Linked DNA regions of Acaryochloris sp. CCMEE 5410. Each later gene encodes a partner of the first gene's protein in a complex. Links are inferred from orthologs where the notes say so. Each region holds a gene or a part of one and is shown in the gene's direction. Other genes may lie near its edges.

The links.
Region 2: the proteins of mrdA (region 1) and rodA are in contact, whole or in part, in a crystal structure (PDB 6PL5), measured with the Thermus thermophilus proteins. The link is inferred for Acaryochloris sp. CCMEE 5410 from one-to-one orthologs. Residues at the interface, in WP_223903432.1 of Thermus thermophilus: Arg4, Ile5, His6, Leu8, Ala9, Phe12, Ala15, Leu16, Leu19, Gly20, Arg22, Ala23, Trp24, Leu26, Gln27, Val28, Tyr31, Tyr34, Leu36, Leu43, Thr45, Asp47, Lys156, Gln157, Gly158, Ser160, Val184, Leu201, Glu202; in WP_223903423.1 of Thermus thermophilus: Phe161, Val165, Phe168, Val169, Leu172, Pro198, Tyr199, Glu202, Tyr211, Arg212, Asp213, Gln220, Val221, Gln223, Ser224, Ile226, Ala227, Ile228, Gly229, Ser230, Gly266, Phe267, Val270, Leu274, Tyr277, Gly278, Leu281, Phe285, Leu289, Arg297.

The regions. Positions count from the first base shown.
Region 1 is NZ_AFEJ02000001.1:4,093,721-4,096,913, forward strand. The notes cover bases 1-2,872. They hold mrdA (penicillin-binding protein 2), read left to right. Parts: upstream 1-487; coding sequence 488-2,257; downstream 2,258-2,872. Other genes in these bases: glmM (phosphoglucosamine mutase), read right to left, coding at 1-211; hflX (GTPase HflX), read left to right, coding at 2,339-2,872. In the rest of the region: more of hflX, read left to right, coding at 2,873-3,193. UniProt on the Escherichia coli protein: Catalyzes cross-linking of the peptidoglycan cell wall. Responsible for the determination of the rod shape of the cell. Is probably required for lateral peptidoglycan synthesis and maintenance of the correct diameter during lateral and centripetal growth.
Region 2 is NZ_AFEJ02000002.1:1,318,377-1,321,544, forward strand. Bases 147-2,993 are described here. They hold rodA (rod shape-determining protein RodA), read left to right. Parts: upstream 147-854; coding sequence 855-2,132; downstream 2,133-2,993. Other genes in these bases: ON05_RS26905 (Mrp/NBP35 family ATP-binding protein), read left to right, coding at 147-800; ON05_RS26915 (NAD(P)H dehydrogenase subunit NdhS), read left to right, coding at 2,215-2,403; ON05_RS26920 (RDD family protein), read right to left, coding at 2,416-2,993. Also shown: more of ON05_RS26905, read left to right, coding at 1-146; more of ON05_RS26920, read right to left, coding at 2,994-3,168. UniProt on the Escherichia coli protein: Peptidoglycan polymerase that is essential for cell wall elongation. Also required for the maintenance of the rod cell shape. Functions probably in conjunction with the penicillin-binding protein 2 (mrdA).

The DNA.
Region 1 (3,193 bases):
AATCTTGTCCCAACTCAAGTCCTGCACAAAAGCCTACTTGCAGCGCTAATTGAGGGGTGAGATGTTGACCGACATGGCCTCGAATCCCATCCGTTCCGAATAAGTTCACATCTTTTGCGGCTGCCACAACTTTGCGCGCTAGTTTGGCAGGTTGAACCGTGCGATCGCTTTTGATAACACTTTTCTGCTTAGATTGAGAAGTAACAGACATTGGACAATACACTCCACACCATGGCTGTACGATCCCCAAAGACGGAATACCTTATCTACGGGTGAGTAGATATACACAATGGATCCCTGCTTGGGTGTTCGTAAGCTTAACACTTAGGATAGAAAATAGCATGTTCACGGAAAGAGCTGCTGTACGCTTCTGGGATGTAATGGGCTAGAATATCGCGGTAGCCTTAGCTAGAGCTTTTTTTGAAGATTAGGCGCTTCCTACCGATGTCATGCGGATTATGCGAGTGTGCCCTATCCAATAGGATCAATGTCCCTTTCTAATCAATCATTTTCTTTACCACGACGTCAGCGTTCTCAACGCAGTGTCGGATCCGGCCCTCGAAAGTTTGTTTTTGGTGGCTTTATCAGCCTTTTATTGTTTGGAGCGATTGTTCCGCGCCTCAGTTTTTTGCAGATTACTGAAGGGGCACTGAATCTTCAGAGAGCCGAAGAGAATCGAGTTCGTTTAATTCCAAAACGGCCTGAACGGGGCAAAATCCTAGATCGTAAAGGCCGGATTCTGGCGAACAGCACCTATACCTATTCCGTTTTTGTTTGGCCCATTGCTCAAAAAGACGAAAAGTGGTCCCAAACGGTGGATGTCCTGTCTTCGATTCTTAAAATTCCTGAAGCAGAAATTCAGGAAAGAGTAGAGGTTGAAGGACATAACTCAACCTCTCTAGTCCGTGTGGCTCAAGGGTTGACCTTTCCCCAAGTGGTGGCGCTGTCGGAACGGATGAGCGACATTGTAGGTGTCGAAATTGATAAGGAGGCTATTCGCTATTACCCCCATGGTGAACTCGCTTCTCAAGTGATTGGCTATATCGGCGAAATTAGTGAAGAAGAGTTAGCCCGTAAACAAGACAAACCCTATCGCCTAGGAGATGTGGTTGGCCAATTAGGGATTGAAGCCTCCTATGAACAAAAGTTACGGGGCACGTGGGGAGGGAACCAAATTGAGGTGGATGGTGCAGGCCGGATTGTGCAAATCTTGGGCCAAAAATTGCCCATCGCTGGCGAGGATGTCAAACTCACCCTCGATTTAGAGGTGCAAAAGGCAGCCGAAAAGGCGTTAGGCAAACGGCAAGGGGCGGTGGTTGCCATCAATCCTAAGAACGGCGCTATTATTGCCATGGCCAGCTATCCAGGATTTAACCCCAACTGGTTTGCCAAGCGCGTCACAGAAAAGCAATGGCAAGAGTTACAGAATCGCAAATTCCCCTTTGTTAATCGGGCCATGCAGGCTTTTCCACCGGCGAGTACTTTCAAGATCGCCACTGCGATCGCAGGAATTGAATCCGGCAAATATTCTCCCAACGCCCTGGTAGCCACCTCAGCATCAGTGCATGGTGTGGGGGATTGGAATGGGGCAGGCTTTGGCGTGATTGGTTTTCAAACGGCCTTGCAGTGGAGTAGCAATACCTTTTTTGGCCGTGTGGGCGTGGGGACCAGTCCCAAAATTCTAATTGAGTGGGCTAAGCGTTTAGGGGTTGGGGAGAGAACGGGCATTGATATCCCCGGAGAATCTTCTGGGTTTATTCCTGATCCAGCTTGGAAAAAAGAGGTGTTTAAAGACGCCTGGTATCCTGCTGACACCGTTATGGTTTCTATCGGGCAGGGGGCAGTACAACTCAGTCCCCTCCAAGTCTCCCTCATTTTTGCTGCCATTGCCAATGGGGGGTATAAAGTCACCCCTCACCTATTCCAGTCCGATCAGCCCGATGACCAAGGGCGGACCTCCCTGAATTTAAAACCCAAGACCTTAAATACGATTCGTTCGGGTTTACGAGCGGTGGTCACCAGCGGTACAGGTCAGGCGTTAAATGTGCCTAGTATTCCCCCGGCAGCGGGCAAAAGCGGGACGGCTGAAGACCCCCCTCGTTCATCCCATACTTGGTTTGGGGCCTATGCTCCCTTTAATAACCCGGAAATTGTAGTGGTGGCCTTTGGTGAAAATACGGGCGGGGGTGGGGGATCTACGGCAGGCCCCATTGCCTTAAAAGTCTTGGAAGCCTACTTTAAGGCTCAGAAGAAATAGCCCTCATTAAGGATCGTTGACGACCATTGCCAGTTTTTTTTGGGTAACTCTACAATTGAGGGGCAATGATGTCGTCTTGCTTTGGCAAGGCAGGTAAGACTTATCGAAACGATTTACGGTAATCTCAAAGGCTTAAAGTCTAATCAAATCAAGCAGCTGCGGCGACTCTACCATCAGCGACTTCCGAGTGATCGCATCACGACTTCTGACTTTGCCCAACGATTAGCTGCCATCAGTACGGATATTCATCAGCCCATCAGCACCTATCTCAACCGTCGTGGCCAGGTGATTCGGGTGGGTGTGGGGTCTCCCCGGCAAACCCAAATTCCGCCTTTAGAACTGCCCCGATATGGTGCAGATCGCTTGAGCGGCATTCGCTGTGTTGCCACCACCCTTAAACAAGAGGTTCCTAAGGAGTCTGCGTTAACGGCGATGGCCTTACAGCGCTTAGATGCGTTGGCAGTGCTCACCATGACGGGCTCTGGTTTTGAGCGGCGCGGTGGTGGAGCCACGGGATATGTACGGTCGACCTACCTGGCTCATCTCGTGCCTGATCCAACCACCCCTTGGACCATTTCTTCCCCGTTGAGTCTCGAACAATTGGCTCAACAGAATTTGATGGATTTGGTGGAAGCCTTAGAGTCTGAATTTGGACGCTCTCTCAATACCCGCTCGTCAGGGACATCTGAAGCTGAGCAGGTGTTAATGGTTGGCGTTATTCCTCAAACCGTCTCCACAGAAGAGATGAAGGCTAATTTGGCTGAGGTGGCGCTCTTAGTGGAGAGTGCAGGTGGAGTCGTGGTAGAGACAATTCACCAAAAGCGCTCTCATCCCCATCCCCAAACGGTTGTGGGAGCCGGTAAAGTCAAGGAAATTGCCCTAAGGGCCCAAACCTTAGGGGTGACGCTCATTGTTTTTAATCTGGATCTTTCTCCG
Region 2 (3,168 bases), on another replicon or contig:
TGCCTGATCGCACTGGCGTGCCTGGAGTTAAAAATATTATTGCGGTTTCCAGCGGTAAAGGTGGGGTGGGTAAAAGCACGGTCGCCGTCAATATTGCCGCCGCTTTAGCCCAGTCCGGTGCAAGTGTAGGCATGATTGATGCCGATATTTATGGCCCCAATGTACCCACCATGTTGGGCTTAGAAGATGCCGTGGTTGAGGTCCGCAAAGAGGCGCAAGGGGATGTGATGGAACCTGCGATCGCACAAGGTATCAAGCTGGTCTCCATGGGATTTTTGATCGACAAAGATCAGCCCGTCATTTGGCGAGGACCCATGTTGAACGGGATTATTCGCCAATTTCTCTATCAAGTAGATTGGGGGACCTTAGACTATCTGATTATTGATTTGCCCCCCGGCACCGGGGACGCCCAACTCACCTTAGCCCAGGCAGTACCGATGGCAGGGGTGGTAATTGTCAGTACGCCCCAAACTGTTGCACTCTTAGATGCCCGCAAGGGACTGAGAATGTTTCAACAGTTGGGTGTGCCTGTATTGGGAGTTGTGGAAAACATGAGTTACTTTATCCCGCCCGATCGGCCTGAAACCCAATACGATATTTTCGGTTCTGGGGGCGGGGAAAAGATCGCGAAGGAATTAGGCGTTCCTTTAATTGGCTGTGTGCCCCTAGAAATTCCGGTCCGAGAAGGCGGGGATCAAGGAACACCGATTGTCCTCAGTGGCTCATCTGCGTCTGCCCAAGCATTCCAAAAAATTGCGACGGAGGTTGCGGCAAAGGTTTCGGTTGCGGCTTTGACCTAAGTTGTTAGTCTAAGACCACTACTTTTCATACAGCCTTTAAGATCCGAATTTTCCATGCTGATCAATAAAACTCTGCGCAAATGGTTTCCATGGCGAACCTGGATTCAGCCTTGGGATAATATCGACCGTTGGTTGCTACTGTTAGCGATTGGGTTAACCGTTTTTGGCGGTATTTTAATTCGGAGTACCCAAGCCACCCAAGGCTGGACAGATTGGCTCCAGCATTGGACGATTGGAGCGATTGGGGTGGCGATTGCCATGACCATTGCCACTTGGCCCTATCAAATTCTGTTGAGTTTGCATTGGCTGATATATGCGGCGACGAATTTATCGTTGATCGCCGTTATCGCCATCGGAACCAGTGAACTGGGGGCTCAGCGGTGGATCTCCGTTGCCGGTTTTAATGTGCAGCCATCTGAATTTGCCAAAGTGGGCGTCATTATTTCCCTGGCGGCCCTACTCCACCATCGGCCCGCCACCAAGTTATCGTCAGTCCTCCAGATTCTAGCCATTACTTTTGTGCCCTGGGCGTTAGTGCTGGTGCAGCCCGATCTAGGAACATCTCTAGTGTTTGCGGCCATTACCCTAGGCATGATGTATTGGGCCAATGCCAATTTGGGATGGATTGTGCTGCTTTTTTCTCCTTTAATTTCTGGGATTTTATTTAATATCCCTCCCACCTCCCATTGGCTATGGATTATTTGGGCGATTTGGTTAGTCACAATTGCGTTTATCGGTTGGCTTAGCATCCCTGTTCGAATGATCGGAGGACTTGGCGCTCTGTTGATTAATTTAGGCTCTGGTGCATTGGGTAGAGTCGCTTGGGAATTTCTCCAGGATTATCAAAAAGCGCGGATTATTCTGTTTCTCGACCCTGAGCAAGATCCTTTGGGCGGCGGCTATCACCTCATTCAGTCTCGGATTGCCATTGGTTCTGGACAGCTATGGGGACGAGGGCTAGATCAAGGCACTCAAACCGGCTTGAGCTTTATCCCAGAACAACATACAGATTTTATTTTTTCTGCCGCGGGTGAGCAATTTGGCTTTGTCGGCAGTTTGCTTTTGATTGCCGCCATTTGGCTGTTATGCATGCGCCTGATTTTTGTGGCTTTGAATGCGGAAGACGATTTCGGCTCTTTAATCGCCATTGGCGTCCTGTCGATGGTTATTTTTCAAGTCTTTGTGAACATTAGTATGACCATCGGCCTGGCTCCTGTAACGGGAATTCCTCTACCTTGGCTCAGTTATGGTCGTTCAGCCCTACTGACAAACTTTATTGCCATAGGATTGGTGGAATCCGTGGCCAACCATCGCAAAAAACGCAGATTTTAGCAGCTCCCCCGCGAAGGGGAATTAGTCCACTATGATAAAAAAGCTATTGTGATGCAGTTAAGGTCTAAAACGAATGAGCGCCATGATTTTGCCCGGTTCATCAGTTCGCGTTGTGAATACGGGTGATACCTATTTTGGATTTGAAGGCCAGGTCCAACGGGTTGCAGACGGTCAGGCCGCCGTTATTTTTGATGGAGGCAACTGGACCAAGATTGTCACGTTTCGCCTGCCCGAGTTAGAAATTGTCAAACGAGGCAAGGGCAAGAAGTAAGGCTAGCAAGGCCTAGGACTGGTTGGCTTGTTGACAGGCCAAGTAGGTTGCTTCGACTAATTCCAGATCATCTAAGCCTAATGCGAGGGGCTGGTTGTTTTGCCCCAGAAGGTTCCGAATTTGGTCGGCGAGTTTGGTGGTGATTTGCGATCGCATCCGTGATGCAAGCTGCGATCGATATCCCAGAAAATCTCGCAACGTCAGAAATTGATCTGGCGTTATGGCTTTGAGCTGAGGATTTGCCACCAACTCTGCAGCCAGCTGAGATATGCCGGGCGACACATCAAAAGGTTGTTGAGTCTCATCAGCCCCCTGCCGCTGATCCTGAACGACTAATGTGCCAGCCACCAAATCACCTAAACGTTTTTCTGATGAGGTGACCGCAATCCGGATGACCCCGATAAAGAAGAAAAACACATCAATACTGCTGAGCAAACTGCGAATACTGCTTTCCCTAAGCCCCACCGGCCGTCCTGTATCTCGAACCACTCGGATTTTAGCGATTCTTTTACCTGGCGTTTGACCTCGCCACAGGGTTTCAAAGGCGATGAAATAGCAGGTGGATAAGGCAAATGTCAAAAATGTGGCAATTGCTTCGATCCACTGATCGAGTTCACCTTGTTCGAAGGCCACACTCGCATTATTCAGAATGGGAACGAGGATAGTGAGATAAAGAATCGAACCAAAATACCAAAACAGCATGATACCAACCCACAGCAGTAGCTGATCAATGGCCCAGGCAAGGGCTCGACTCCCAATGCCACC